DNA from 3 places in the Tumebacillus sp. BK434 genome. Region 2 is predicted to be linked to each of the others. Evidence: riboswitches for the same ligand, from Rfam matches in the RefSeq annotation. Region 2 holds a riboswitch; each other region holds the start of a gene.
What was found. Region 2 has a riboswitch for cyclic di-GMP ahead of EV586_RS06270 (OmpL47-type beta-barrel domain-containing protein). Riboswitches for the same ligand answer to the same signal wherever they lie in the genome.
Positions count from the first base shown of each region.

Region 1: another riboswitch for cyclic di-GMP. It lies ahead of EV586_RS05595 (copper amine oxidase N-terminal domain-containing protein); the one in region 2 lies ahead of EV586_RS06270 (OmpL47-type beta-barrel domain-containing protein).
Region 3: another riboswitch for cyclic di-GMP. It lies ahead of EV586_RS05670 (methyl-accepting chemotaxis protein); the one in region 2 lies ahead of EV586_RS06270 (OmpL47-type beta-barrel domain-containing protein).

Region 1 is NZ_SLXS01000002.1:232,642-243,101, reverse strand. Features, by position in the region: gene csaB (polysaccharide pyruvyl transferase CsaB) at 1-992, shown strand, start outside; gene EV586_RS05605 (aspartyl-phosphate phosphatase Spo0E family protein) at 1,091-1,285, shown strand; gene EV586_RS05600 (hypothetical protein) at 1,341-1,658, shown strand; gene EV586_RS05595 (copper amine oxidase N-terminal domain-containing protein) at 1,709-2,824, opposite strand; cyclic di-GMP riboswitch class I at 2,857-2,942, opposite strand; gene EV586_RS05590 (stalk domain-containing protein) at 3,010-4,605, opposite strand; gene EV586_RS05585 (lysylphosphatidylglycerol synthase transmembrane domain-containing protein) at 4,711-5,679, opposite strand; gene EV586_RS05580 (SDR family oxidoreductase) at 5,696-6,433, opposite strand; gene EV586_RS05575 (FAD-binding oxidoreductase) at 6,430-7,797, opposite strand; gene EV586_RS05570 (decaprenyl-phosphate phosphoribosyltransferase) at 7,817-8,710, opposite strand; gene EV586_RS05565 (glycosyltransferase family 39 protein) at 8,707-10,071, opposite strand; gene EV586_RS21030 (hypothetical protein) at 10,247-10,393, opposite strand; gene EV586_RS05560 (tetratricopeptide repeat protein) at 10,390-10,460, opposite strand, start outside.
Region 2 is NZ_SLXS01000002.1:386,124-396,583, forward strand. Features, by position in the region: gene EV586_RS06255 (sensor histidine kinase) at 1-1,076, shown strand, start outside; gene EV586_RS06260 (MMPL family transporter) at 1,148-3,343, shown strand; gene EV586_RS06265 (hypothetical protein) at 3,346-3,786, shown strand; cyclic di-GMP riboswitch class I at 3,991-4,093, shown strand; gene EV586_RS06270 (OmpL47-type beta-barrel domain-containing protein) at 4,149-9,803, shown strand; gene EV586_RS06275 (class I SAM-dependent methyltransferase) at 9,858-10,460, opposite strand, start outside.
Region 3 is NZ_SLXS01000002.1:247,376-257,835, forward strand. Features, by position in the region: gene EV586_RS05635 (alpha/beta-type small acid-soluble spore protein) at 1-2, shown strand, start outside; gene metK (methionine adenosyltransferase) at 203-1,396, shown strand; gene EV586_RS21035 (hypothetical protein) at 1,523-1,696, opposite strand; gene EV586_RS05645 (YitT family protein) at 1,708-2,583, opposite strand; gene EV586_RS05650 (helix-turn-helix domain-containing protein) at 2,715-3,956, opposite strand; gene EV586_RS05655 (sensor histidine kinase) at 4,405-5,550, shown strand; gene EV586_RS05660 (response regulator transcription factor) at 5,565-6,260, shown strand; gene EV586_RS05665 (glycosyltransferase family protein) at 6,328-6,768, shown strand; cyclic di-GMP riboswitch class I at 6,839-6,934, shown strand; gene EV586_RS05670 (methyl-accepting chemotaxis protein) at 7,359-9,119, shown strand; gene EV586_RS05675 (putative bifunctional diguanylate cyclase/phosphodiesterase) at 9,312-10,460, shown strand, end outside.

The DNA of each region.
Region 1 (10,460 bases), 150 kb from region 2:
CGCTTTTTGGCATCAAAGCGGTGAATCGCTGGAACTTCGGCGTGATCATCCGGGAGCTGATGAAATGCGACATGCTCGTCATGGGCGGAGGAAGCTTGCTGCAGGACGTCACGGGCGGCCGCAGCATTCTCTATTATTTAGGTATCTGCAAACTGGCTCAGTTCATCGGCAAGCCGATCGTGTTCTATGGACAAGGCATCGGGCCGATCACCAAGCCGTTCTCTGAAAACTTGATTCGCCGCGTGGTCAACAACGTCAACCTGATCACCGTCCGCGATGAGAAATCCCGCCAGGACCTGCTCCAATACGGCGTGACCAAACCGGAGATCTACGTGACGGCCGACCCGGCGTTTGCGATCGACCCGGAACTTTTTTCAAAAGACGCCGGAGCGAAGATGTTAAAGGAATTCGGAGTGAAGACGAGCTATTTAGGCGGCATCAAGAAGGTCGCCGGGATCGCCATCCGCAACTGGCCGTCGAACAATACGTATTATAAAGTGCTGGCCGAAAATGCGGACGCGCTCGTTCGCGACGGTTGGCAGGTCGTGTTCATCCCGATGCAGTATCCGGGCGACGTCGGCGCTTCGCAGCGCGTGCTGTCTTATATGAAAGAACGCGCCGTGCTGCTCAATCGCCAGTTTTCGTTCCGCGACATCGCCAACATCATCGCCAACACCGACCTGATCATCGGGATGCGCCTGCACTCGCTGATCCTCGCCGCGCACTGTGGCGTGCCGTTTGTGTCGCTTTCCTACGATCCGAAGATCGACCGCTTCGTGCAGCGCGTCGGCTACGACTATGAGATCGACTCGGTCGCCAGCGTCACCTACGACTCACTGCGCGCCCGCATCCTCGACTGCATCGAGAACATGGAGCATTACGAAGTGATGATGCAGCCGCACGTCGAAGCCCTGCGCCAGGAAGCGGAAACGAGCGGCGAACTCGCCGTCGGCCTGCTGGGCAAACGTAAGAGCCATCCGCAACGCGTCTAGTCCTTGCTTCATTCCCGTTGAAATTTACAGTTGTTAATTACGCTGGAATCTTCTAAAATAAGGGTATGGCAAATTAATAGAAAGGACGATTTAGACGCATGCAAATTCACCTAGAGGAAATTGAGCGTTGTCGGCAGCAATTGGAAGACGTTGTGTCGAAACACCAAGGGAATCTACTCCATCCGATCGTCCTCCAAGCCAGCCAGCAGCTCGACTCGTACATTGTGAAGTACCAACACTTCAAACATAATAGAAGAAAAAGCCAAGGACAGCATACGTTCAGTCACCAATAACGACCTCCGCCTGCAGCTCGGAGGTTTTTTCTTTATCGGGAGGATGTGGGACGAGATGAAAAAGGTGTTGCTGATTGCCGCCGCCATCATTTTCTTAAATTTCTTTTTGATCGCCGGAGAGGACGCACGCACGACCAGCACCACGGCCCAAGTGATCGTGACCGCGAAGACGCCGGGCGGCCCGAAGGAGCCTTACCGGGTTACGGTGCAAAATCAAACGGGGCAGCAGACAGAACTCACCGTCGAGCGCAATGTCTGGAACCTGGTCGATCCGGCCGGCGTGTACCAAGTCAACTACACGCAGGAAGGCGACCAGCCGGCCGTGCTGACAGCGATCGCACGGGCGGTCATGGCACAGACGTCGCCGTTATAAGCGCAGCAAAAAGAGAGGGAGCGGCTCCCTCTCTTTTTCTGTGCCGTTCTTTATTTCAATGTTGCCATCTGCGAAGCGTTCTCCCAGCCGACGGTGAGGCCGAAGAAATCACCGAGGGCGCGGAGCGGTACCATGGTGCGGTCGCCGATCGTTTGCGCCGGGACGTCGAGCTTGATCTGCTTGCCGTCGACGATCGCGATGTTGTTGCCGAGCTTCAGCGTGACGTTCTTGCCGCTCTTGTTGATCAAAGTGACCGTTTTCGTCTTCTCGTCCCAGAGCACTTGCGCGTCGAGCGATTCACCGATCGCGCGCACCGGCACGAGGGTGCGGCCGTTTTGGACGACCGGTTTGACGTCAAAAGACGGCTTGGCACCTTTGACATAGACTTTTACGCCTTTGTCGCCTTTTTTGGCGAGCTTTTTGGCGAGCTCGGTGTAGACTTCCTGGTGGTTGTAGTCGAGCAGCAGGGCGCGCTCCAAGGTGGAGACGGCAGCAGCCGTGTCTTGGAGCCGGTCTTGCGTCTCCGCGAGGATGATCAAGTCGTCCGGTGCTGCTTCCCCGACCTCTTCCTTCGCCTGCAGCGCTTCCAGGATCGCCAGCAAGGCATCGCGGTCCGACTGTGAGCCGTTTTCCGACTTGGCCCACAGCGTCAGTTCGGCCAGCTTTTGCTGCAGGTTACCGACTTTTTTGCCCGCTTCGAGGTGCTTCAAAATGTTCTTGATCTTGTTCGACCAGCCTTTTTTCTTGCCTTCGATGCTGCCGCAGGCAGAGGTCGCATCGTCATCCTTGGTGCCGCCGTTCTTCACGCTGCCTTTGGAATCTTTGCCGGATTGGCCTTTGCCGTTTTTGTCAGCGTTTCCTTTGCCCGGTGCGGAGCCGCTTTTACCGGGGGAGCTTTTACTCGCTTGCGGCACGGTGGTGCCGTCGTCAGTAGCGCCATCATCCGTGCTGCCATCGTCTTCACCTGTATCGGTATCATCCTCAGTATCGTCTTCATCCTGATCGTCGTCATCTTGCGGATCGCACGCCGTCGGCGGCGGGGTGGTCGTCTCGTCTTCCGCAGGAGCGGTCGGCGGGGTGGTGGTGCCGTCAGTGGCCAGCGCAGCCGCCGGAGCGGTGGTCAGCGCAACAGCCATCAACAGCGCTAGAAAAGCAGACTTTTTCATGTGATACTTCCTCCTTTTATCGTGTCGAAACATTCGGCAGCCCGGCCGCCATCGCATTCCTGCAGTAGGCCCGTGGCTTTGCGCCCTTGCCTTTCGGTCAAGTTTGCCAGTAGGGGAATATAGTGCTACTAATGCAATTAGTATAAACAGAAAAGGACCTCCTTGACAGAGGTCCTAAGCACTATTTAATGAATCGCTTTTATATTTACGATCTCCACCCCGAGCACGCGGTTCGTCTCCGGGAACTGGTCGTTGCCGTTCGAATCGGTCTTCCAGACGTTCAGGAACGCATACTCGCCAAACGAATCCATCAGCGCCGCACCGGCATACTCGATGCGCTTGCCTCCTTCGGTGACCGGCACATCGGGCTCCATCGCAAGGAACACCATGTTGGTCGTCGGGTCGCTCTCCCCGATCGCATCCCGGACGGTCGCGCCTTCCAGCCGGCCGTCTTTGTAGATGCGCAGCGTGTGCTGCCCTGGCGTCAGGTTGAACAGCTTCCACTGGGAGCTGTTCTGCCCGAGCACGGAGAAGGTGCCTTGAAACTGACTGGTCACGTTCAGCGTCACTTCCACGCCTTTGCTCTGCTCCTGCAGCTCCTGTGCCAGCTTGCTGCGGAAGGCGTCGCCAAACTCGGTCATCGACAGCCCAAACTCGCCGCGGAAGTTCGCATCGGCCGTCCCCGTCCCCGCAAAGCGCTTCAGGTACGCCTGCACCTTGTCTTGGCCATACTGCGCCTTTAGCTCCTGCATCGCCAAGTAGTCCTGCAGTTCGAGGTTGTAATTCGCCTCGCCCAGCGCGACCAGCTTCGAGTAGCTGCCGTTGATCAGCGGCCGGTACGCCCCGTTGTTCAGCGCGCCGAGCACTTCGTCGCGAGCCAGCAGGTCCTGACGGCCGCGCAGCACTTGCGGGCCGTTTTCAAAGGCGATGTCGAGCGACGCCTGCCACGCGAACCCTTCGTTCACCCAGCTCGGCAGATCGACTTCGTTCTGGTTGAACAGCACATGAGACAGCTCATGAGCGATCGTGCGCACGCGCCCGTAGTCGGACTCCTGCTTGTGCAGCGGCAGCACGATCGTGTCGCCGTACGCCACGCCGTTCGCCCAGCTCGCCATCTGCGCCGCTTCGGTCGACGAAGCGCCCGTCTCGCGGATCAAGGCGTCCTTGTAGCCCGCATCGCTGTTCGACAGGTAGACCCAGACCGGGCCGTTGAACGAGTACCCGGCCATCTGCTGCACCTTCTGCACGATCCCCTTCTGGAGGATCTCCTGCTGCACGCTGTAGACCTGGCCTTCGACCAGCTTCGCGTCGCTGCCGATCACGCGCACACGCGGCGAGTTGAACGACGTGATGTCCACCACGCCCGCCGGGTCCCACTTGACCAGATTGCCAAACGACTCGTTGATAAAGCGCACCGGCACCATCGTCCGGCCGTTGATCAGCTTGGCCGGCACGTCGAGCGTCACCGTCTTGCCCCCGACCGTCGCCGTCTTCTTGCCGATCGGCAGGCGCATCGTCACGCCGTCGCGCTTGCCGACCACCGTCGACGTCTTCGCTTCCCACGTCACTTCCGCGCCGATGCTTTCAAAGATCATCCGCAGCGGCACCAGCACCCGTCCGTGGTCATTCACCGCTTGTACATCGAACGGCAATTTCACGCCGTCCACATAGACATCCGGCTGCGAGCTCGTGCCCGCATACGCCGGCGAATATATTCCAACTGTCAGCACGGCCAGGCCAAGCACAGCCCCGGCTAACAATTTATTCCAAAGTTTGCGCATCAAAGTCACGACTCCTCTCTCCACTCTATCATCCTACCTTCTCATTTACGAGAAAGGCAATTCATAAAGAATGGAAAAAAGAGCCTCTGCGCGAGACTCCTTCCGCTAGCCCATATATCCTTTGCGTTTCACAAAGAAGATGACGATTCCGATCAGCACCCCGAGCCACAGCGTCACGAGGCGGATCAGCAGCGTGATCGACACGGCGGTGCCTTTGGCGAGACCAAAGTACATGAACATCCCGGTCATGCTGCCTTCCGCGATGCCAAGCCCGCCGGGCAGCATCGACAGAGCGCCCGCCACCGTGCCCAGCGAGAAGATGAACACGACGTGGGTCAGCGTCAAGCCGAGGTCGAGGTTGACGATCAGCACATAGAGCGAGATGCACTCCATGAACCACGCGATCACCGACAGCAAGGTCGCGAACAAGAGCGGCTTCCAGCGCAGCAGCTCAAACGTGCTCTCGTACAACGTCAACATACTGCCCTTGTGCTTCGTCAAAACGGGAATCCGCGCCAGCCACTCGATCACCCGCAGCGAGATCGGCTTTGACTGCAAGACCAGCGTGATCACCAGCAGTCCGCCCAGCACGATGAAAAAGGCCAGCTTGCCAAACGCGAACAGGGAGATCCCGACCCCGACCAGGCAGAGCATCGCAAACAGGTCGGTCAGCCGGTCGGTGAAGACGGCGGGGGCGGAGCGCGCCATCTCCACCCCGGCCGTATTTTTCAACAGATACGACTTGAGCAGCTCGCCGAGCTTGCCCGGCGTGATCGACATCGACAGGCCGATGAAATGAATGTTCAGCGAGTCTTTCCACGGCACCTTGATCTGCAGCACCTTCAAGAAGAACTGCCATTTGAAAAAACGGACAAAATACGAGGCCAGCGTGGTCACCACCGCCAGCACGTACGTGTACCACGAGATCGAGAAGATAACATCCTTCACGTCGCGCACATCGCCCCAGAGGAAAAACAGCACCGAGACGACCACCCCGACCATGATGCCGGTGATGATCCGCGACGTGAGCTTCTGCCCTTTCCCCGCCATCAGCTCCTGCGATTTTGCTTTCATCCCGCCGCCGCCCCGCTTACAGGCTCAGGCGCTTGAAGATGCGCTCCGGAACCGATTTGATGATCAGCATGATGTAGCGCCAGAAAAACGGCGTGTAGGCGACGTCCTTTTTTTTCAGGATCATCTTGTAGATCGCTTTCGCCACCGCTTCCGGCTGCGCGACCAAAAACATGCCCGGCTGCCCGAACGTCATCTTGGTGTCGACAAAGCCCGGCTTGACGGTCAGCACGCTCACGTTCGATTTGCTCAAGCGGTTGCGCAGGCCTTGCAGGTACAGGGACAGGCCTCCTTTGGCCGAGCCGTACATGAAGTTGCTCTGACGCCCGCGGTCGCCCGCCACCGAAGACAGCACGCAGAGGAAGCCGTCCTTTCTCGTTTCAAAATAGTTGGCGGCGATGTTCAGCACCGACACGGCGGAGAGGTAGTTGGTCTCGATCACGCGCCGCGCTTCGGCAAACTCGTTCTCCGCCCGCTTCTGGTCGCCGAGGTAACCGTAGGCCAGCACGAGACCGTCCAGCTCGCCCGCCGCTTCCAGGCAGGTGGTGAAGAAATCGGCGTGGCCGTCATAATCGAGCGCATCGAACTTGTGCACCGTCACTTCCACCCCGTGGCGGATGTTGATGTCCTGCGCGATCAGCTGCAGCTCCTCCAGATCGCGCCCGGCGAGCAGCAGGTTGTGCTCTTGTTCCGCAAAATAATAAGCGAGCGCCTTGGCGATGCCCGAAGTGGCGCCCAGGATCAGTACGTTTTTCATCGCGATTCCTCCACAATCCCGAGTCTCCGCGCCTGTGAGGAGGAGAACACGTTGTTCGGGTCGACGCTCGCTTTGATCTGCTGAAACTTGCCGAGCGTCGGGTACATCTGCGCAAACGTCGCCGGGTCGGCTTCCGAATCTTTGGCAAGGTAGATGCGGCCGCCGTGCGCCATCACCATCTCGTCGAGCTCGCGCAGGAACGGGAACAAGCCGTCGTCATGGACCGGGATGTCGAGCGCCAGCGTGTAGCCTTTGAACGGGAAGGACAGGAGTCCTTTGCTCTGCTCGCCGGAGCTTTTCAGCACGGCGAGGAACGACGAGCGGCCCGATTCGCTCAAGCGCTTCAGCATCTCCGTCAAGCCTTGGCGGCTCGTCTCCGGCGGAAACACCGCCTGGTACTGCACGAACCCTTTTTTGCCGTACGCGCGGTTCCAGTTGTGAATGCTGTCCAGCGGGTAGAAGAACGTGTCATAGTCGACGATCTTGCCGACCGCGTTCTTGTTCAGGACGTTGTAATAGCCGAAGTTGAACGCGCGGATCGACAGCTGGTTCAGCACGAACGACGGGAAGTTGAACGGCACGTTCAGCTTGGGCTTCTTCTTGATCCGCAACGGGTCGGCCTGCTTGACTTTCGACGCCGGCGCATGGTTGCCGAGCATCAGCACGGAGCGGCCGAGGCGGTCGCCTTTGGACAGGCAGTCGATCCACGCCACCGAGTATTGGTACTGGTCGTTCGTCTTGGCGAACAGCTCAAACGCATGGTCGAGGTTGCGGGCCTTGATGTAATCGACTTCGATGTACGCCGACTCCACCGGGATCAGCTTGAAGCGTGCCGACAGGATCACCCCGGTCAGGCCGACGCCGCCGATCGTCGCGTAGAACAGGTCGGCATTCTCCTCCCGCGAGCAGTGGACGATCCGGCCGGACGCGAGCAAAAGCTTCAGGTCGAGCACATGCTCGGAGAACGTGCCGTCGACGTGGTGATTCTTGCCGTGCACGTCATTGGCGATCGCGCCGCCGACGGTGATGAACTTCGTGCCCGGTGTGACCGGCAGGAACCAGCCGCGGGGCAGGAAATGCTCGATGATCTCTTCGAACGACACCCCGGCCTCGCACTCCAAAATGCCCTGCTCCTCGTCAAAATGCAAAAAGCGGGCAAACTGCGTGTGCAGCAAAACGCCCGATCCTGCATTGAGCGCGGTGTCGCCGTAGGAACGGCCCAGCCCGCGGGAAATATAATTGTGTTCTCCTCCCGCCGCCAGCAGTTCGGTGATGTCCCGCACCCGGTCCGGACGATAGACGTGGCAGACTTCCGCCGGATGGTTGCCCCAGCCGGCGATCAGGCTTTCCTTCTGTTTCAGCATCGATTGTGTCCCCCAAGGATTACTCAAAATACTTCAAGATCACGACCACGGCGAGCCCGTACAGCAGCACGGTGACCAGGATGTGCTTGTCCTGAAACAGGTCGCGCTCCGGCTTCCCGCCCTTTTCCTCCATGAAGATCAGGTACAAGTAGCGGAAGATCCCGTAGATGACCAGCGGAATCGTCCACATCAGATGGATCGTGCGCCCCGAAGTAAACGTGAACAGGGCATAGCTCATGATCGTCGCCGTGATCACGATCGAGTTGAGCTGGTTGAGCAGCTCCGGCGAATAGCTCTCCAGCACTTTGCGGTGCGAGCCTTTGTTGTTCTGCAACAGCAGCAGCTCATGGCGGCGCTTCGAGATCGCCAGGAACAAGGCGAGCAGCATCGTGCAGAGCAGGAACCACGGGGTGAACGGCACCTCGATCACCAGCGCCCCGCCGATGGCGCGAAACACGAAGCCGGACGCGATGATCATCACGTCGATGATCACAACGTGTTTCAGCCTGAATGAATAGGCAACGTTGATCACAAAATAGACGAACAGCAGGATGCCAAACAGCGGCTCCAGATACAGCCCCCAGGCGATCGACACCGCCAAGAGCACCAAGCCGAACGTCAGCGCCAGATACGGATTGAGCGCACCTGACGCCATCGGACGGAAACGCTTCTCCGGGTGCTGCCGGTCCGCTTCGCGGTCGACAAAATCATTTAAGATATACACACACCCCGACACAAAGCAGAACAGGAAGAACCCGACCACCGAGCGGAGCAGCAGATCGACATTGGCAATCTGAAAGGAAAAGATCAAAGCTGCAAAGACCAGCAGATTCTTCGTCCACTGTTTCGGACGCAACTGCTGGAACAACAGCAGCACGACGTTCGCGTCGGCGCGAACCGCTTGTTGTTTCAATTCTGACACCTCCAAGATGACACACCCCGCCAGATGCTATGCAGCGCCAGCACGGCACAGACGGCCAGCAAGAACAGCACCGGGAAGTTATAGCGGGCCTGACCTTCGAACACAAAATAGACGAGGATGAAAAAGCTCACGTTCACCGTCGGCAGGATCATCCCGACCGGCAGTTTCTCCTCGCGCCGGAACAGGGAACGCAGGACCGGAAACGCCGCCAGCAGCACAAAAGCAAACGCCAGCCCGTTCATGCTGTTCAAGATCGCATCCGACACAGCCCGGAACGCTTTCAGATCGCGCTCCAGCTCGACCGTCCACTGCGGGACGCCCGGATACAGCCCGTTCATCGCCCAGCTGCCGATGTCCCACGCCCCGTTGAAGAACGTGGTCTGTACGCGCAGCATACCAAGTTTCGCAAAGTCCAGCGGATGCGACAAGATCCAGCGCTTGCCTTCCGCCTTCAGCAGCGGGTCGAGCTCATAGGCCAATTTTTCGCTGCGCTGGCCGTGCTCGAGAATCTCGTCGATCTGCGCGCGCAGCTCCGGCGACGCCGCCGCGTCTTTCAGCGGCATCCAGCCCCCATTCACATTATTGGCATTGTTATTCAGGTATAATACATAGCCCGAATTGTACGACACCGGGATGAACGAGTCATATTTCTGGTAGTTGCGATACGTCCAAGGCGCCACCGTCACCATCATCAGGAGCGCGGTGGTCAGGACGAAGGCCAAAGTGGATTTGAGATTTTTTTCACGAAGATAGTGTACGGCAGCCGCCACCACCGGATAGACGAGGAACACCGGCTTGGTCAGCGCGGCCAGCCCGATGAAAATGCCGAGCAGCGGCCAGCGCACCCATTTGTTGAACGATGCCAGCTGCAAATAGACGACAGCCGCAAACAGAAACGCCAGGAACACTTCCGCCCCGATCACGCTGACATACGCGATATAGTTCGGCAAAAAAGCGATCAGTGCGTAGGCTGCGATCGAAAGTTTCCAGCTGTTCGTCAACTTTCGAAAGATCGGATAGGTCAGCAGCAGTGTGGCGGTCGACAAGAGCAGGTTGAACGCCTTGCCCCAAAGGACGGACGTCTCCCCGGTCAGCTTGTAAAACAGGCCCAGCGCGGTCGGATAGCCCATGCCTTGGAAGGCGATCGGTTCGCCGAGGAAGGTATGCCCGTACCCGGTGGCGATGTTGACCGCAATCTCATGATACGTTTGAAAATCATAGACCGGCGCGTTCGGCACTTTCAACATCCACAGCATGCGCAGCAGAACGGCTGCGATCGTAATCAGCAAAAAGAGTACCCATTCGGTCGTGCTCCGCGTAAAGAGCGGTTTTCTTAGCTTGATCATAGGCATATGTACGTTGTCCTTTTCTTCCTATTCTACCAAATTTCCGATTTCCCGCAAAAAAAATCGCCGAGATACACCCGGCGATGGTAACATTCAGCGATTATTCAAAAATAAATGAGAGCAGCATACATCCGAGTCACTCGACACTGTGACATACGGAATCATTCTTCAGACACCTAGATTAATCAGCGATCGGAGTGGTGATCGAAGATTGAACTACGCTGTCCAAGACAGGTGTGGTAATGGATGCCGCTTCGTGAGTTTGCACGTTCACGAAAGCTACGCCAAGTGCCAATACCGCCAGAACGGAAAAGATCACTTTTTTCACAGGTAAAGCCCCCTCACCCTTAGTCCTTCCCGCATAGTGGAAGTCATTTTTTGCATGTACTCAGACG
Region 2 (10,460 bases):
TGATTCGGCAGGTGCAGGCGGGGGAAGCGTACCGCGGGGCGGAGCATACGGGGAGCCTGTTTGTGACCGGCTTTTTTGAAAATACGCTGCAAAACTCGGTCGGCGTGCCGCTGCGGGCGAACGGGGAGACGTATGCTGTCTTTTTGCGCCCGAACATCGAGCGGATGTTTGGCGAAGTCCGGGTGCTGTTCGCCCGGCTGCTCTTGTTTACGTTTTTGTTTTCGCTGGTGCTGATCCTGGCTTGCACCCGCTATCTGGTCAAGCCGCTGGAACTGCTGACCGCGGCGACGAAGCGGATCGCGGAAGGGGACTTCGCGCCGGAGCTGGATGTGAAGCGGCAGGATGAGATCGGGCGGCTGGCGCGGGACTTTTCGCGGATGGCCGAGTCGCTGCGCAAGCTCGACCGCACGCGGCAGGAGTTTGTCGCCAACGTGTCGCATGAGATCCAGTCGCCGCTGACCTCGATCCAAGGTTTCTCGCAGGCCTTGCGCACGGAGCGGATGTCGGAGGAGGAGCGGGAAGCGTATTTGGCGATCATCGAGACGGAAAGCAGACGCCTCTCCTCGCTGAGCCAGCAGCTGCTGACGCTCGCCTCGCTCGACCATGCGGAGGAAGCGCGGGAGGCGAGCTCGTTTCGCCTCGATGAGCAGATTCGCGACGTGGTCCGGTCGCTGCAATGGCAGTGGTCGGAAGGAGCGCTCAGCATCGACTTGCAACTGCTGCCGGTGACGGTGTCCGGCCAGCCGCATTTTTTGCATCTGGTCTGGGTGAATCTGCTGGCGAACAGCATCAAATTTACCGAACCGGGCGGCGCGATCCGGATCACGATGCAGCGCGGCCCGCGCGAGGTGACGGTGGAAATCGCCGACACGGGGATCGGGATTGCGGCCGATGATCTGCAAAATGTGTTCGAGCGGTTTTACAAAGCGGACAAAGCGCGCCAACGCCAGCGCGCGGGCAGCGGGCTGGGTCTGGCGATCGTGCTGAAAGTGGTGCAAATGCACGGCGGGACGGTGGAAGCCGCCTCCGAACCGGGCGCGGGGACGACGTTCCGGGTGCGGCTGCCGCATTTGTAATCTTCCGTTCATCTTCTATTCATCTGGCTTGCTTATGATGCGAATAGAAGATCGAAAGGGAGGGTGATCCGATGAAGATGATCCGACGCATCGCGGCGTGGTCAGCCACGTCGGCAGGTGCGAAATGGGCGGTGAGCATCTGGCTTTTGCTGGCGATCGTGCTGAGTATCGTCGCGCCGTCTGCGAACGACATTGCCGTGTCGGAAGGGACCGGGCTGCCGGATGATGCGCAGGCGACGCAGGCGCAGCAGGTGTTGGAAGCGAGCTTTCCATCTGCTGACGGGCTGAGCGCGCTGGTGGTCGTGCAAGATCGGCAGGGGCTGGATCAGGCGGACTGGGACGCTGTCTTTTCTGTCACGCGCTGGCTGGACTCGCCGCAAAAACCTGCCGGGGTGAGCAGCGCGGCGCTTTTGCACAACATGCCGCCAGCGGCGTTGAACGGCTTTTTGAATGAGCAGAAAACGACGCTGATGCTGCCCTTGCGCCTGCAGCCGGGCTTGGAGCAGGACAAGGTGCATGATGCTGTAGCAGAGGTGCGCGCGTACGTGGAGGCGGCGCTGCACGGTAAGGCCGAAGTTGCGATCACCGGTCCGGCCGGGATCGCCGCCGATACGCTGGATGCGTTTCGCAATGCGGACGTGGTGCTGATGCTCGCGACGGTGGCGCTGATTCTGGTCTTGCTGCTCGTGATGTACCGCTCGCTGCTGCTCGCAGTGACGCCGCTGTTGATCGCCGGTGTGCTGTTTACAGTCACCAACCGCCTGCTCGGGCTGTTTGGTGAATCCGGCTGGGCGGAAGTGCAGAGCCAGGCGCTGTCGATCATGTTGATTCTGCTGTTCGCCGTGCTGACCGACTACAGCATGTTTGTCTTCTCGCGCTACAAAGAAGAGCTGACGAAGACGGAGTCGCAATTTGCCGCGATGCAGCAGGCGGTGGCGCGGGTGGCCGAACCGGTGTTTTTCAGCGCCGGGACGATTTTGCTGGCTGTGGCGACGTTGTTTGCTGCCGTCTATGAGCCGTACCGCAGCTTTGCGCCGGTCTTTGTCACGGCGATGGCGGTGATCTTGCTTGGGAGCATCACGCTGATTCCGGCCGTCTTCGCCCTGCTCGGACGCCGGGCGTTCTGGCCGTCTGTGCCCCAAGTCGGCGTGCAGACAGACAAGCGCGACCGGCTGTGGGAAAAAGCGGCCCGGGTCGTGACGACCAAGCCGAAGCGGACGTTTTTCACCTTGCTGCTGCTGCTGATGGCGATGTTCCCGGTGCTGACTCAGATCGAGTATTCGTTTAATCTGATGAAATCATTCCCGGCCGACGCTTCGTCGCGCCAGGGGTTTGAGATGCTGGAAGGTGCGTTTCCGCAAGGGGAACTGGCGCCGGTCACCGTGCTGCTCCGCTCGGAGCAGGAGCTGAGTTCGGAGGAGCTGCAAGCGCGGCTGCGGTCACTCTCAGAAGCGCTTGCAGCAGAGCCGGGCGTGCATCAGGTCACCGTTCCGCCGGGGGAGACGCTGCTCGCGAGCGACAAGCTTACGGCGCGCTGGCAACTGGTGCTCGATGCCCATCCGTATGAGGCGAAGGGGCTGGATCTGGTGGAAGACCTGCGCGAGCGGGGAGGAAAGCTGCTGGCGGAGAACGGGTTCGATCCGGCGACACATCAGCTGCTGTTCGGCGGGCAAACGCCGACCCAAGTGGATGTCCGGGCGCTGAACGGCCGTGATACGTGGGTCGTGATTGGGCTCGTCATCGCGCTGATCACCGTATTGCTGGCGCTGGCGTCGCGCTCGTGGGTGGCGCCGCTGTATATGATCGGGACGATCTTGCTGACCTACGGCGCAACGCTGGGGTTGACGTGGCTATTGTTTCACCACCTGCTGGGCTATGAAGCGCTGTCCTACCGCATCCCGCTGTACGGATTTGTGTTTCTGGTCGCGCTCGGGGTTGATTACAACCTGCTTCTATTCGCCCGCATCCGCGAAGAAGCGCAAGCTGTACCGCTGACGGAAGCGATCCGTCGCGGCGTGGTGAAGACGGGCCGGGTGATCACATCGGCCGGGTTGATTCTTGTTGCGACCTTCGTGGTGCTTATTACGCAACCTCTGTTGGAGCTGAAAGCGTTCGGGACGATGGTGGCGCTGGGTGTGCTGCTCGATACATTTTTGATTCGCGGGCTGTTGATGCCGTCGCTGATGATGCTGCTGGGCCGTTGGAACTGGCGGCCGGGCAAGCTGGAACTGGAACTCGAAACGGAAATGGAAAAGGGGAGTGTGTGATGATGGCGAATGCACTGTTGTTCTTGCATGTGTCCGGCCTGTCGGTGTGGCTGGGGTCGGCGGTCTTGTTGATGATCTTGTTCGCGTATTTGAAAAAAGAGTCCCTGCAGGAAAGCAAGCTCTTGCTCTTCTGCACGCGTTTGGTGAACCGTGTGACCAGCGTCGCCGCACTGGTCGTGCTGGCGAGCGGCGTCGGGCTGATCGAGCTGCTCGGTTACCGCGGGATGGAAAAGCCGTTCTGGCTGTCCTTTATGGAACAGGCCGGCGGCACGGTGATCCTGCTGTTCATCCTCGTCTTCACCTGGAAGAGCCGCCGCGCCGTCAAACAGCTGGCCGAAGCGGCCGGTCGCTCCAAAGTCGCCGGCTGGTATGCCGCCGCACTCAGCGTCTTCGCGCTCGCTGTGACCGGCGTGCTGTTTGTGGTCAGCGCGAAATTGATCTGATGCGCGCAGAACCTCCTTTCTATTGGAAAGGAGGTTTTTTTTTTGTTGTTTGCAAACGGCAAAGTGGCGAGACGGCACGCTGAAAAAATAGTAAAACAATAACCCCCACAAATGTTCATTTTGCAACGAAACTAATAGGTTCGTAAAAGATTCTTATTCACAACCTGTCTGAAATGAAATATCATTGATATGAGAGAGATAAACAAGTGAAAAGGGCAAATCATGGGAAACCATGAGACGCAAAGCCAAGGGCCTGAACTGCATGTGCGGAATATTCTGGAAGTGTAGATGGCAGCCGGTTACCACGGGGATTCATCGCAAGAAGGTTCCCTCTTTTCACAAAGAAAGGAAGGACGAAGAGCATGGGGAAAAGGTACAGCCAAATCGCGCTGCTCGCCATGTTCCTGCTGGTATTTCAACTCCTGATGCCGGCAGTGCAGACACTGGCAGCCGCAGAATCTGGGAGCGTCACCACGCTCTCGGAAAGCACGATGTTGCCGCCGAGCAACCTCGCCACTCAGTTCCTGACACCAAGCGATGTCAAATTGACCTGGAGCGCCGTCTTTGGCGCGACCGGTTACAACATCTATGGCATCTATGACGGGGAACTGCGATTCTTGGGCAAAGCGAACACGAACTCTTTTATCGCCAATGATATGCCCGAAGGATCGTACAGCTATGTCGTTTCGACGCTGGGCCCGGATGGCGAATCGGGTCCGTGCGCACCGGTCACCGTCGAGATCTCCTACCCGGAGATGGCGGCGCCGGCGACGCTCAGCGCCAAAACGAGCAACATCAATGACATCGTCCTGACTTGGACCGCGGCACAGTACGCGAAGAACTACAACATCTATCAAGTATCCGAAGACGGCTCGCAGACGAAAGTGGCGACCGTGACCGGAGCTACATGGACCAACGCCTCCGCTGCGGGCGGCAGCTACACCTACGCGGTGTCGGCCGTGCACGCGCTGTACGGCGAATCGGCGCTGTCGCAAACGGCGACCGTCGATGTCGGCGAAGTCAAACTGACCGCGCCGAAAAACGTGAAGTACACCGTCCTGAACGGCAATGATGTGCGTCTGCAATGGGACGCTGCTCTGTACGCCACCGGGTACAAGGTCTATCAGGTGATCGACGGGCAGAAAGTGCTGAAGCAGACTGCGACCGGCACCACCGTCACGCTGACCAACCAGCCGGCGGGGGAGTACAGCTATGCGATCACCACCACTTCGACCCGCTTTGGCGAGTCGGAAGAGGCGGGCACCGTCTCCTTCATGCTGACCCACCCGACGATGGCCGCGCCGAACAACTTCAAGTCGACGATCACGAACATCAATGACGTGACGCTGACCTGGGAAGCGGTGACGTACGCGACGAGCTACAAGCTCTACCAAGTCATCGACGGTGACAAAGTCCTGAAAAGCACGCTGACCGGGACGAGCACTTCCTTCCTGAAGATGACTTCGGGCGACTATACGTACCAGCTGTACTCCTACAGCGACCGCTTCGGTGAGTCGCAGGTGGGCAGCCAGGTCAAATTCCAAGTCGACGCCCCGGACATGGCCGCGCCGGCGAACGTGACCGCGAAGATCGTCAACGGCAATGACATCGTCCTGACATGGGATGCGGTTGCCAACAACACCAACTACAAGGTGTATCAGATCGTGAACGGTCAAAAGGTGCTGAAAAGCTCGCCGACCGCCGCGACCGTCACGTTTGCCAACTCGGCAGCGGGCGATTACACCTACGAAGTCTCCTCGTACTCGGCCCGCTTCGGCGAGTCGGCAACGGGCAGCCAAGTGGCGGTCAACCTCGTGCATCCGACGATGCAGCCACCGGCCGACTTGGTGCAGGCGGTCACCAGCGCCACGTCGTTCACCTTGAACTGGCAACCGGCTGAGTTTGCGACCAGCTACAAAGTGTACCAGATCGTCAACGGTCAGAAGACGTTGAAGAGCACGGTCACGACGCCAAGCGTCTCCTACAGCAGTGTAGCGCCTGGCACGTATACCTATGAAGTTCGTTCCGTTTCTGCCCGCTTCGGGGAATCGGCGCAAGGCACCGTTTTGACCTTCACGATGAACGGTCAAGTGATGCCGACGCCGGGCAACCTGACCTACACGCTGGCAAATGGCAACGACATCACCTTGAAATGGAATGTAACGCAATATGCGACCAGCTACAAAATCTATCAGGTCATCGACGGCCAGCGCGTGCTGAAAGGCACGACCAGCGCCACCTCTGCGACCTACAGCAACATGCCGGCCGGCGAGTACACGTATGTGGTGACCGGCATCTCGACGCTGCTCGGCGAATCGCCGGAGGGTGCGGAAGTCAGCTTCACTCTGGTGCATCCGACGATGGCCGCTCCGGAAAGTCTCACGCACACCGTGTCGAACGTCAATGACATCGTCTTGAAATGGAACGCGGTGCAATATGCAAACAGCTACAAGATCTATGAGATCGTCGACGGAGCAGCGGTGCTGCTGAAAACGGTCACCACGCTCACCAACACGTTTACCAACGTTTCGGCTGGCGAGCACACCTATGAAGTGCGCGCCGTCAGCACCCGTTTTGGCGAAGGCGAGCCGAGCAGCCGCCTGACCGTCCAAGTCGAGTTCCCGACGCTCCAAGCGCCGGCCGCTCCGACGTACAGCATCGCGAACGGCAACGACATCGTGCTGCGCTGGACGGCAGCGCCATATGCGACCGCGTATAAAATCTACCGCGTCGTCAACGGTGCACAAGAGCTCCTGAAAACGCAGACCGGCGTCACCGGCACCTTGACCAACATGCCGGCCGGGGACTACGAGCTTGTGATTCACACCTACAGCGACCGCTACGGCGAATCGGCGGCAGGCAGCATCGTCTCCTTGACGCTGACCCACCCGACGATGCAAAAGCCGAACAACCTGACCAAGACGGTCGCCAACGGCAACGACATCACCTTGAAATGGGATGCGGCGCAATATGCGACAGCGTATAAGATCTATCAGATCATCAACGGCGAAAAAGTCTTGCAAAGATCACAGGCCGGCGCGACGGTGACGTTCACCAACCTGCCGGCGGGCGAGTACCGCTATGTGGTGCATTCCTACAGCGACCGCTTTGGCGAATCGCCGGAAGCGAGCGAGCTGACGTTTGAGCTCGTGCATCCGGTCATGCAGAAGCCGGGCACTTTGACGAACACAGTCGCCAACGGCAACGACATCACCTTGAAGTGGGAAGCGGCGCAATACGCGACCGCCTACAAGCTGTATCAGATCGTCGACGGTGAAAAAGTGCTCAAGAAGTCGCAGGCGGCGCTGAGCACCGTGTTCACGAACATGCCGGCGGGCGAGTACCGCTATGTGGTGCACGCGTACAGCGACCGCTTTGGCGAGTCGCCGGTCGGCAGCGAGCTGACTTTCAACCTCGTGCATCCGATCATGCAGAAGCCGGCGACGTTTACGAAAACGATCGTCAACGGCAATGATATCTCCCTTGCTTGGAGCGCTGCGCAATACGCGACCGCCTACAAGATCTATCAGGTCGTCAATGGCGAGAAAGTGCTCACGAAGACCCAGACCGGCACGAGCTTGTCGTTCGTGAACATGCCGCAAGGGGAGTACACCTACGAGGTGCACTCATACAGCGACCGCTTTGGCGAATCGCCGATTGCGAACACGTTGACGTTCGACCTCGTCTGGCCGGTGGTACAGCCGCCGGTGCTGACGGCGACGATCGTCAACGCGAACAACCTGACGCTCTCCTGGCCGGCGGTGACGTGGGCCAACGAATACAGAGTGTACAAAGTAAATGGCAACGCGAGAGAACAGGTTTATAAAGGGACGGCGACGAGCTTCCAGATCTACAACCTGAAGGAAGACACCTTCTCTTATGAAGTGACGGCGGTGAGCACGCGCTTTGGCGAATCGGCAGCTTCGAACCGCGAGACGGTCACGATCGTCTACCCGGTCATGCAGGCACCGACGGCCAGCGTGAAAGTGCTCAGCACCAACTCGGCGCGCCTGTCCTGGAACTTCATCACCTACGCGAACGGCTACAACGTGTATGAACTAATCGACGGCAAGCCGGTGCTGCTGGTGCAGAACCTGAACGCCCTGTCCTACACGCTGAACAATCTGTCGTACGCGAACCATACGTATCTTGTCACATCGTACTCCAACTCGTTCGGCGAGTCCGACCCGTCGAACAGCGTGATCGCGCAACTGATCCAAGATGACATCGCGCCAGTCACCACCGCAGCGGCACCGTCCGGGTGGATCAACGCAGGCACCGTGGTCACCTTGTCCGCAACGGACAACGACACCGGCGTCGCGAAAACGTTCTACGCCCTGAACGGCGGCGCCTTTGTGGAAGGCACGGTGGTCGCGGTGACAGAAGAAGGCATCAACGAAGTCTCCTTCTACTCCGTCGACCGCGTCGGCAACATCGAAAAGACCAAGACGATCCAAGTCAAGATCGACAAAACTGCGCCGACCACCACCTCGGATGCCCCGACCGCCTGGTCGAAAGATGATGTAAAAGTCACCTTGGCAGCAACCGACGCGCAAAGCGGCGTGGCAACCACCTACTACTCCGTCAACGGTTCTGAGTTCGTAAAAGGTACGACCTTCACCGTGACGCAAGAAGGCGTCAACAAAGTCACCTTCTACACCGTCGACGCAGCAGGCAACAAAGAGCAAACCCAGTCGATCCAAGTCAAAATCGACAAAACCGCGCCGACCACTACTTCGGATGCCCCGACCGCTTGGTCGCAAGAGGATGTAAAAGTCACCTTGGCAGCATCCGATGCACACAGTGGCGTCGCAACCACTTACTACTCCGTCAACGGTTCTGAGTTCGTAGAAGGTACGACCTTCACCGTGACTCAAGAAGGCGTCAACAAAGTCACCTTCTACACCGTTGACGCAGCAGGCAACAAAGAGCAAACCCAGTCGATCCAAGTCAAAATCGACAAAACTGCACCGACCACCACTTCGGATGCCCCGACCGCCTGGTCGCAAGAGGATGTAAAAGTCACCTTGGCAGCATCCGATGCACACAGTGGCGTCGCAACCACTTACTACTCCGTCAACGGTTCTGAGTTCGCAGAAGGTACGACCTTCACCGTGACGCAAGAAGGCGTCAACAAAGTCACCTTCTATACCGTCGACGCAGCAGGCAACAAAGAGCAAGCCCAGTCGATCCAAATCAAGATCGACAAAACCGCGCCGACCACCACGTCCAACGCGCCGACCACCTGGTCGAAGGATGACGTAAAAGTCACCTTGACCGCAACCGACATCACCAGCGGCGTGGCGAAAACGTTCTACTCCGTTAACGGTTCCGGCTACGTGGAAGGCAATGCTTTCACCGTGACCAAAGAAGGGATCAACAAAGTCACCTTCTACACGGTTGACGCAGCGGGCAACCAAGAGCAGGCGAAGATGGTGGAAGTCAAGATCGACAAGACCGCTCCGCTTCTCTCGTTCGACCTGAATCAGGAGTATGCGCTTGGCACAACCCTGCAACTCAAATACACCGCGACCGACAGCCTGTCCGGCATCGCCGTACAGAAACTGACCGTCGCCCTCCCCGGCCAAACAGGCAGCGTGCTGGTCGACCCGACCTCGCTGACCTTGAACAAGCCGGGCCGCTACACCGTCACCGTCACGGCGACCGACGCAGCAGGCCTGACCACGACGATCCAAAAATCGTTTACGGTCTACCTCACAGCTACGATTGAAGTGACACCGGGCATCATCAAAGGCAACAACGGCGTGTTTACCGTCCGCGCTTCTCTGCCGAACGGCTACAGCACGCAAGGTTTTGACCTCGACACCGTGCGTCTGAACGGCGTCAACGCGCTGACCAGCAACAACGGCTACTACAACCAAGCGAAGAACGGGCAGTTCAAATTCGAACGCAACGACTTCACTTGGCCGTCCAACTCCACCGTGGAGGTCGAACTCCGCGGCTACGTGAACGGCGAGCTGTTCGTCGGCAAAACGACCGTCAAAACACAAAAGTAACTCCGCATCAAAAAAGAGGCGTTGCAGACCGCTGCAGCGCCTCTTTTCTGTCCTCTATTTCGTCGCAAACACGTACGAAAAAAATCCCCAATCCTCCACGAACAGATTGATCAAGCGGTCAAAATTCCCGATCACCCGCACCGTCCGGTTGTCATGCGGCAACCGCCGGCGCAACAGCCCTTCGCGCTTTCGAATCTGAAAATGCTGCGCGGTCATCAAGCCCTCCAACTCGGCCGGCGAATACTCCGTCTGATAACCAAACGGCCACGTGCCCATCCACTGCTTCACTTTGCGGTCCAGCACCCCGAGCGACTTTTTGTTCGGCGTCATCATGATCACCTGCCCGCCGGGCTTCAGCACGCGGTACACTTCCCGCAGCGACTGTGTCGGGTCGTGAAAATGCTCGATCACCCCGAGGCACACGATCTTGTCAAAATGATCATCCGGATAGGGCATCGCCAAAATATCCCCGATGTCGAACGAAAAGCGATTGCCCTCGATCTCCATCAGCTCCTCCGCCCGCTCCTTCGCGGAGACGGAGATGTCCAGCCCGTGCCCCTGAATCTCAAACAGCCGCAGCAAACTCAGCAGCACCAGCCCGTCCCCGCAGCCCGCTTCCAGCACGCGGTCGCCGTCTCGAAACAAGACCCCGTTCGA
Region 3 (10,460 bases), 140 kb from region 2:
AATATTTTCAATCAAAACTTCATAACTTATTAAGGGCTCCGGTGTTCCCGGAGCTTTTTTCTTAGGATGTATCAAGCAGAAATCATTGACACACACTATGAAATGCAGTAATATGTGCTTGATTCTTTGAAACCGAACATCCTAGGAGATTCCAGACAGTTGTGGCTTGGGATTTCAATACATAATGGGGAGGTACAGTTTTATGGCTAAGCGTTACCTGTTTACCTCGGAGTCCGTAACCGAGGGCCATCCGGATAAGATTTGCGACCAAATCTCCGACTCCGTGCTTGACGCGATCTTTGCAAAAGACCCGAACGCGCGCGTGGCATGCGAAACGTCTGTCACCACCGGTCTTGTGCTGGTAGCAGGCGAGATCACCACTTCCACGTACGTGGACATCCCGAAGATCGTCCGCGAGACGATCCGCGAGATCGGCTACACCCGTGCGAAGTACGGTTTTGACGCGGAGACTTGCGCAGTGCTGACCTCCATCGACGAGCAGTCTGCCGACATCGCATTGGGCGTCGACCAGGCGCTGGAAGCGCGTGAAGGCCAAATGTCTGACGCTGAGATCGAAGCGATCGGCGCAGGCGACCAAGGCCTGATGTTCGGCTTTGCGGTCAACGAGACCGAAGAGCTGATGCCGCTGCCGATCTCGCTGGCGCACAAGCTGGCGCGCCGCCTGTCGGAAGTTCGCAAGAACGGCACCCTGCCGTACCTGCGTCCGGACGGCAAGACGCAAGTGACCGTCGAGTACGAAGGCGACAAGCCGGTTCGTATCGACACCATCGTCATCTCCACGCAGCATGCGGAAGAAGTGACTTTGGAGCAGATCAAGAAAGACCTGCATGAGCACGTGATCCTGCCGGTGCTGCCGGCCGATCTCGTGAACGACTCCACCAAGTACTTCATCAACCCGACCGGCCGTTTCGTCATCGGCGGCCCGCAAGGCGATGCGGGTCTGACCGGCCGCAAGATCATCGTCGACACCTACGGCGGTTACGCTCGCCATGGCGGCGGCGCGTTCTCCGGCAAGGATCCGACGAAAGTTGACCGCTCCGCAGCGTATGCAGCCCGCTATGTGGCGAAGAACATCGTCGCAGCAGGTCTGGCCGACAAGGCAGAAGTGCAGCTCGCGTACGCGATCGGCGTTGCCCGCCCGGTATCGGTCATGGTTGACACCTTCGGCACCGGCAAAGTAGCTGACGAGAAGATCGTCGAGCTGGTGGAAGCGAACTTCGACCTGCGTCCGGCTGGCATCATCCGTGAGCTCGACCTGCGCCGCCCGATCTACCGTCAAACGGCAGCGTACGGCCACTTTGGCCGCACCGACATCGACCTCCCGTGGGAGCGCACCGATAAGGCTGAGATCCTCCGCCAAGGTGCTGGTCTGTAAGAATTGTCATGCAGAAGGCACACTGCACACCTTGTTAGGTGTGGCAGTGTGCCTTTTGTTTTTGCCCGTCGGGCATATAGAAAAAGCCATGTATGCTGCTTGCATACATGGCTTTTCGCGTTCTGCCTACTGCTCGCCTTTTTGGAACTTCTCCCGTCTCGCTTTGAGCTTCTTGACGATGTGGTCGGGCAGGGTGACCGTGCCTGTGCCGTTGCAGAGGGCACAGAAGACAGTCATGTGCATCGGAATGTTCACGGTGATCTTGCCGCTTCCTTTGCAGACACGGCAGGTCTTTTTCATGGCCGGACCTCCTAGTGGATGTCGCGCTTTTTGAAACGTCCGCCGCGCACTTCTGCGATCGAGCCGATCGCCAGGAACGCCTGATCGTCGATCTCTTCCACGATCAGCTTCAGTTTCGCTTCCTCCAGACGGGTTACCACGCAGAAGATGACCTTTTTCTCATCCCCGGAGTAACCGCCTTCCCCATTCAGGTAGGTAACGCCGCGGCCCAGTCGGGCTAAAATCACATCCCCGATCTCGCGGTGCTTCTCGGAGATGATCCAGATCGACTTGGATTCCTGGAACCCTTCGATCGTCAAATCGATCATCTTGAAGGCGATGAAGTACGCGATCAGGGAATACATCGCATGATCCCAACCAAACACGAACCCGGCGCTGCCGAGGATGAAGAAGTTGAAGAACATCACGATCTCGCCGACCGAGAACGGCAGCTTCTTGTTGAACAGAATCGCCACAATCTCCGTTCCGTCCAGCGACCCGCCGTAGCGGATGACCATCCCGACGCCAATCCCGAGGATGACCCCGCCAAATACGGACGCCAACAGCGTGTCATCGGTCAGCACTTCCACCGGATGCAACAGCGTTGTGCCGATCGACATCACGATAACGCCAAGCAGCGTCGACAATGCGAACGTCTTCCCGATCTGCTTATAGCCGAGGATCAGAAACGGCAAGTTGAAGAGCAGCAAGAACACACCAATGCTCCACCCCGAAAGATGAGATGCGATGATGGAGACACCGACGATCCCGCCGTCGATGATCTTGTTGGGCACCAAGAAGATTTCCAAACCGACCGACACTAGCGAAGCGCCTAAGATAATAAAGAACACGCGCTGTAGGATCTTCGCCAATGACGGTTTTGTACGGCTGACCGGCTGGAAATTCATTTGCAAGTTGTTTTCCATGTCTCCCAAAACTCCCTTTATTCAGTTTTCTGCATGTAGATAGTATATCACACTTTTTTACTCGGATTAAAAAAAGCCGAGAAAAATTCTCGGCTTTAGGCAACTTTTTTTGATTAGGCGGTAATCAGCTCGCCAAAAGAGTGTTTGCGGAACTGCTCCCACTCCTGATACAAGGACACCGACAGATGCATCGCTTCCATCATGCCGACCGAATGGCCGTGCTTTTGATAGAGGTGCAAGGACTGCGACAGATGGTTGATCGCGTCTTTCAATCTGTGCTCCGCCCGGTACAGGTCGGCCAGCAGGCGATGCGCCCGCGCCAGTTCCAAGTCGTCGCCTGTGATCAGATCCAGCGATTCGCGGACCAGACTGATCGCCGTGCCCGTCTCGCCGGCCATCTGCAGCACAAAGGCGGTCTCGAGCTGGGTCAGGCCGATGTTGTAGCGGTCATCCTGCTTCATGTAGCGCTCGGTGCACTCATCGAGGATCTGCAGCGCCTCGTCGATCTTGCCGTGCTGCTTCGCCATCAGCACCGCCAGGGAAAGCTTGACTTCGGTGGCGAGGTCGAAGTGGTTGAGACTTCTGAAAATCGCATGCGCCCGCTCGGAGAACAAAGACGCCTGATCGAAATTGTTCGAATCGTGATAGGTGAGCGACAAGGTGAGGAACATCTGCCCGAGGTCTTCCAGCGACACTTTTTCCTTGCGCTCCTCGAACGCTTGCTGCAAATAGAGCACCGCTTCTTGAGAGACGCCGAGCCGGTGGTAGGTGTTGCCGATCGAGGTCAAGAGCTGTGCGCGGTCGAACGGATCGGCTTCCACGCGGTCGAGCATCTCGTACGCTTTTTTCCAATGATAGAGGGCGAGCTGGTACTGGCCGGAATGCTCGGCGACTTCACCGAGGCGGAGGTAGATCGTAAACACCTGATGAAGATTACCGTGCGACTCGGCCAGCAGCCGGTCGAGCATTTCGATCGCTTCGTCGTATTTGCCCAGCTCCTGGCAGCATTTTGCCATGGTCATATGAAACTCTTCCGCTTCCCCTTGGCCGAAATCCTGCATGCTCTTCAGCAATGAATACGCTTTCGCATAGGAGCCGGAAGCCATCAGCGCTTTGGCGAGGGTGAAGGAAGAGCGTTGGCGGACGTTCGTTTCCGTATCGGAGACAAAATATTCGATCGGACGGGCCAGGCGATCGGCAAGTGCAGCCAGCACTTTATAAGAAGGATAGGCTTTGCCGTTTTCGATCTGGCAGATCATGCTGGAGGTGACGATGCCGCGCGCGAGGTCGTTTTGGGTCATCTCCGATTCTTTGCGGGCTTTCTTTATGCGTTCTCCCAATGAGGAGTTATTCATGAAATGAGCCTCCCTTAATCCATATTTATCACGATAGGAACCTTTAGATTTATCGTATCAATCTGATAATTTATAATCAAAAGACCGAGAGGCATTCCGGGAGCGGTGGGGATTCTCACGCGAGGATTCGCATTTGTTTTCTTCCGTTTTGATAGTTATTTTACGTTATAAGAGAAAAATAAGTTGGAATTTGTCGAAACTTACAGCCTAAATTACGGAAGAAGTCGATTGAGTATAGTTCAAAAAAATTTTTGCGAGTTTTTGAGCGACTCCCCCATAAAAACGGGGGGAACATCGTACCCTATGATATATCACCCTTACCCCATTGCACTGGGGGCGCAGTCCTACCCAACTGCGCCCCCCTTTTCTTTTATTAGCAGGAATATAATCGTACACATGGAATTTATTATAGATCACCGCTTTGAAGCACTCGAGGGGGTCGCCTGCGTTGGCGCACGATATTGACACCAAGATTCTCGACCAGGCCATACAGGGCACCCTGCTGGCGATCGAGGAAGGGAAACATCAGGTCTTTGAGATCGCCGAAAGCGCGCGCAAGGAACACCAAGCCCTGCGCGATGAATCTGCGATCGTGCAAAGACAAGTGCAGGAGACGATCCAGGAGGTTGACCGCTTGGAGGCGCAATACCGCCTCGCCCGCCGCACGCTGGTGGAGGTCAGCCAGGACTTTGGAAAATATACAGAGGCGACGATCAAGGAATCGTATGACGCCGCGCACGTGCTGCAGGCGCAACTGCTCGTCACCCGCGAACGGGAGGATGCGCTGCGCGCCCGCCGCGACGATCTCGACCGCCGGCTGCGCAACTTGGAGGAGACGATCCACAAGGCGGAAGCGCTGGTCACCCAGCTGTCGATCGCGTTTTCCTATCTCTCCGGAGACTTGCAGAACCTCGGCACCGCACTGAAAAACGCCGAACAGCGCCAGTACCTCGGCATGCGCGTCATCCAGGCGCAGGAAGAGGAGCGCAAGCGCGTCGCCCGCGAGATCCACGACGGGCCGGCGCAGATGATGGCGAACGTCGTGCTGCGCGCCGAGATCTGCGAGCGGATGCTCGACCGCGATGTGGACAAGGTGCGCGGGGAACTGCGCGAACTGAAGGAGATGGTGCGCGCCTCGCTGTCGGAAGTGCGCCAGATCATCTTCGACCTGCGCCCGATGGCGCTCGACGACTTGGGCATCGTGCCGACCTTGCGCCGCTATCTCGCCGATTTTCAGGACAAGCACAAGGTGATCACCGAGCTCAAGGTGTTCGGACGCGAGCGGCGCTTCAACTCCGCGCTGGAAGTGGCGGTGTTCCGCACCGTGCAGGAAGCGCTGAACAACATTTGGAAACACGCCAAGGCCAAAGTGACCAATGTCAAATTGGAACTAACCGAGAAGCAAATCGCAGTGCATATAGATGATGACGGCGTAGGGTTTGCCGTGGAGGAAGCGATGCAGAGCCGCGAAGACGGGCATTTTGGCCTGATCGGAATGAAGGAGCGCATCCAACTGCTCGAAGGCAAGGTGGAGATCAAGTCCGCACCGAACAAGGGAACCCGCGTACACATCACGTTACCGATCACGGATTAAGGGAGGCGATCGTCATGGAGCAACATCAGAAGATCAAACTTTTTTTGGCGGATGACCACACGCTGTTTCGCCAGGGGCTGCGTCGCATTTTTGAGCTGGAGGATGATATGGAAATCGTCGGCGAATGCAGCGATGGTGAAGCGGCGGTGAGTCTGGTGCTCGAGATCAAGCCGCAGGTCGTGCTGATGGACATCAACATGCCCAAGCGCACGGGCGTGGAAGCGACCCGGCTGATCAAGGAGGCCGACCCGGACATCCGCATTCTGATCCTGTCGATCCACGATGATGAAGCGTACATCTTCGAGACGATCCGCGCCGGCGCGAACGGCTATCTGCTGAAAGACGTTGAATCGGATGTGCTGGTCGAAGCGGTGCGCCAGGTGGCAGGCGGCTCTTCGTTCATTCATCCGCAAGTGACCACCAAGCTGCTCGACGAGTTCAAGCGCCTGTCCAACCAGGTGTATGACGGCGACTTCGAGCAGGGGGAACCGGAACTGTCTTCCGAATGGCAGGACATTCTGACCCAGCGCGAGATGGAGATCCTGAAGCTGATGGCGGAAGGCAAAAGCAACCGCACGATCGGCGAGACGCTGTTCATCTCCGAGAAGACGGTGAAAAATCATGTCTCTTCCATCCTCGGCAAACTGTCGGTCGATGACCGCACACAGGCGGTGATCACCGCGGCAAAACGCTGCTGGGTGAAATTATAGGCAAAAAGCACGTGGGCGAACGGAGCGGCATATATTGACACTACAACCCTGCAAGGAGGTGTCAAGAGTGCTCGCTCTTTTCATTTGGGGATTTGCGTTGTATGGCATCTTTATGGCGCTGTGGAAAGCTGTGCGGTTTATGGCGCAGAGAAACCGGCGGGGAGTGCCGGTGACAGCAATCCTGATCGTGCGGGAGGGGGCCTCTTACATCGAAGGCATCCTCCGGACGCTGACGACAGCCGAACCGTTTTGCGGACGCGAGCTCGAAGTGGTCGTCATCGACTGCGGGTCGCGCGATGAGACGGTCAAGATCGTCGAGTCGATCGCGCAAAAGCGGGGCACGGTCAGCCTGATCCGCGCGGGCGGCGAAGACCCGGCTCTGTCCTTGCCGGCGCTGTTCGGCAGCCGCGGGCGCAGCGTGCACTGCTTGTTCGACCTGCGCGGCAAAGTCTCGCCGCTGGAAGTGGTGCCGACGCTGGCAGCGTTTTGGAGCGATGAAACGGTTTGAACAAAACGGGACTTTAGACCTATGTACGAGCGGGATGCCCCGAGCATATAATAAAGCCATAAGATGAGTCAATCAATAAAGGCAAACCCGCTGAAAAGCGGCGACGCAAAGCCATGGGTCTAACGTCAACTCTCCCTAAGTTGACCATGATTGCCAGGTTGCTGATTGATACGGTCGCGGACTGTTACCCCACAGTCTGCAAAGTATCCGCCTCGGCAACCCACCGAAGGTGGATTTTTTTATCAGCAGTGACTCATCGGGTAGCATAACTCATTTACCCTTTTTGTAATCCCCCTACCCCCCACACAAAGGAGCCCTTTACGAGTCCCCAACTCGTAGAGGGCTCTTTTGCATGGTGGGGATTTTGCGTTTTACACCGAAAAAAGGACTCCTTCCGGGTGGAAGGAGTCGATTATTAGAAAAGAAGGAGGTCATGTAATGAAAAAGTCACTCGCAACACTGGTGATGTCGTCCGTACTTTAGTATATGCAGCATCTGGTGTTTGATGCAGGCTTTACAAAAGGTTCATCATTTCTTCATGTTGTTTTGCCATACTGGAAGTAGCAACCATCCGGGGGAGGGCTTACATCATGGTGAAGAAAAAGAGAAGCAAGGGCGTTTCGGTGCAAACTAGGCTCACGCTGTTTGTGTCCGCGCTCTTGCTTCTTGTCGTTTTGGCGATGGGGGGCACGGTGTACGCGGTGCTGGCGAAAGACTTGAAGCGAAGCGCCGATTTTCAATTGCAAGGCCACGCTGCACAGACGGCGAAGCAAGTGGGGATTCTCTTGCAGACGTCCGACTCCCGCATGTTCGAGCGGGAAGCAACATACGTCGTGGAAAACGGGCTCCGCTCCTTCGAGCAGATCGGCTGGCACGTGCAGTCGACACTGCTCCGCCCCGACGGCGAACCTGCGCTGGAGCGGGGAAATGCTCTGCAGATCGGGCAAGAGCTGAAAGCGAAGATCATCCAGCAAAAGTCGGGGATTCTGCAGAGCAGCGACTTTGGAACAGGGAATGCATCTGCAGGTGGAACCGGCGCTCAAGGGGACGAAGGAGCAGCGGCGGGAATGGCCGATGGCGGATTCGGCGCGGGTGGGACCTATGCGTTTGAATTTGTGCCGGAGCGGAATCTGGTCTATGTGGCGGCGGTGTCGGACGAGCAGATTTTTGCATCGCTTACCGAACTGCGCAATCTGACGCTGCTGTTGGCAGGAGCCGCACTGGTCATCGGGAATCTCGGGGTCTGGTTCTACACGCGGAAGATTCAGCAGTCGCTGCTGGCGATTCGCAAGCTGATGCGGGAAGTGGCCGGCGGCAAGCTGCACAGCCGGTATGGCAGCCGGAATGACTATAAAGAGATCACAGACTTGGGCGAAGCGGTCAATTCGATGATCGACAACCTGCACCGCCTGATCGGACAGGTCGGGGCGATCGCCGGCGAGGTGGCCGTCGCGTCGCAAGCGCTGTCCCGGAACGCGGAGACCACGTCGGAAGGCATCCGCCACGTGGCAGCGACGATCCAAGAGGTCGCTTCCGGCGCGGACGCCCAGGCGGAGTCGGCGGTGGAATCGGCCGGGGCGATGGACGCGATGGCGCATGAGATCGCCCGCATCGTCAAACGCTCGCACGGTGTCGCCGCAGAATCGGCCCAGACGGCGCAGGAAGCGGAACAAGGCAACCTGGCGATCCAGCAGACGATCCGCCAGATGAACTTCATCAACCAGACGGCCGGCACGACCGCTCAGGCGGTGCAGGCGCTGGAGAAGCGCTCGCAGCAGGTCGGAAAGATCGTCGAAGTGATCACCGGGATCGCCGCCCAGACCAATCTGCTCGCCTTAAACGCCTCGATCGAAGCGGCCCGCGCAGGTGAACACGGCAAGGGGTTCGCCGTCGTCGCCGACGAAGTGTCGAAACTGGCCCTGCAGTCACAAGGGTCAGCCCGGCAGATCACCGAACTGATTCGCGAGATGCAGGCGGAGACACAGCGCGTCGTGCAGGCGATGGGCGCAGGTTCCCAAGAGGTGCAGGCCGGCATCGTGCTGGTCGACCGGGCAGGCGAAACGTTCCAGCGCATCTTGCAGGCGGCCGAGCATGTCGCGGTGCAAGTGCAGAAGATCACCAACGCCTCGCAGGAGATGTCGCGCCGCTCGGAAGAAGTGGCAGCCGGCGTGGACGTGGTGAAGCAGATCTCTCAGGAATCGGCCGCTTCCTCGCAACTGTGCGCTGAAGCGTCGGTCGTGCAGCTGGCTTCCATGGAGGACGTGTTTGCATCGGCCGATCGCCTGCGCAAAATGGCGGCGGAGCTCCAACGTTCGATATCGCGGTTTCAAGTCGAGGCAGAAGCGTCATAAGCTTCTGCCCGATTTTTTCCCAAAATAATTTTATAGAAAAATAAAGAGTATTAACGCTGTGTAAAAGCGATACTGGTATTTCGCAGATATTTTTACTATAATAGTAGTGTCAAAGATTCTGTAAACTCTCAAATTCATGTAGATGAAGCGTAAATATGCATGGAGCTGGCAATGGGGGCTGGAGGTGAACGGGTGATCGAAAAGCAGATGGGAGTCAGCCGCTCGGTGTTTCGCATCGTGACCAGCGCTGTGCTCTCTTTTGGGTGTGTGATGGCGGTCGTGTGGATGCTGGAAGCGGCACGCGCCGCCGCGTTGTTTGGCTGGTCGTGGGGGCCGCAGCCGAATCAGGAAGTGGTCACGCTGCGGGTTCTGGTGATCTATGCGCTCGTGATGGCAAGTTTGATGGTCCGGTATCTGTTTGCCGAGTATGATGTGGTGACCGACCGGCTGCGAATGAAAGTCTATCTGGCGAATGGCTATATTTTTTTGATTTCGTTGATCGCACTTTTCTTAAAGTTTTTTGAGGGTGATAGGTTCCGCCAGGCCGAAGCGGTGGTCGACGTGATCGGTCTGACCTGTGTCGCCGCCACGGTGTACGCCTTGTATCTGCTGGTGATGATCTACCACAATGTGCAGAAGCGGCTGGAGAATGAGCGGGAGTTGTCGGAGCAGCTGTATCAGCAGTTGACCACCGACAACTTGACGGGGATTCCCGGACGCGTCTTGTTCATGGAGCATCTGGCCGCTGCGATCGACACGGCGCAGAAGAAAGGCACGCGCGGTGCGGTGCTGTTTTTTGACTTGGATGATTTCAAGATGTTTAACGACTCGCTCGGCCACTCCTTTGGCGACAAAGTGCTGACGGCGGTGGCGAAGCGGATCCGCGCGCATCTGTCGTCCGGGATGCGGCTGTACCGCTTGGGCGGCGATGAATTTGTGATCATTTTGGAAAAGGATGCCAGCGTTACCGATCATGCGCTGCAGGCGGCCGAGCAGATTTTTGCCGTGATGAAACAGAAGCTGCAAGTGGACGATCAGGAGCTGTTCATCAACCTCTCGCTCGGCATCTCGCGCTTCCCGGAGGACGGCAGCGATGTGCATACGCTGTACCGCAATGCGGAGATGGCGATGTACCATGCCAAACAGGCCGGGCGCAACCATCACCAGCTGTACGATGCGGAGATGAACGCCCGCGCGGCGGAGCGGCTGCTGCTCGCCGGCGACCTGCGCAAAGGCTTGGAGCGGGAGGAGTTTTTTCTCGCCTACCAGCCGCAGGTCTGCCTGATGACCGGGCGCATCACCGGCATGGAAGCGCTGATCCGCTGGCGGCATCCGGAGCGG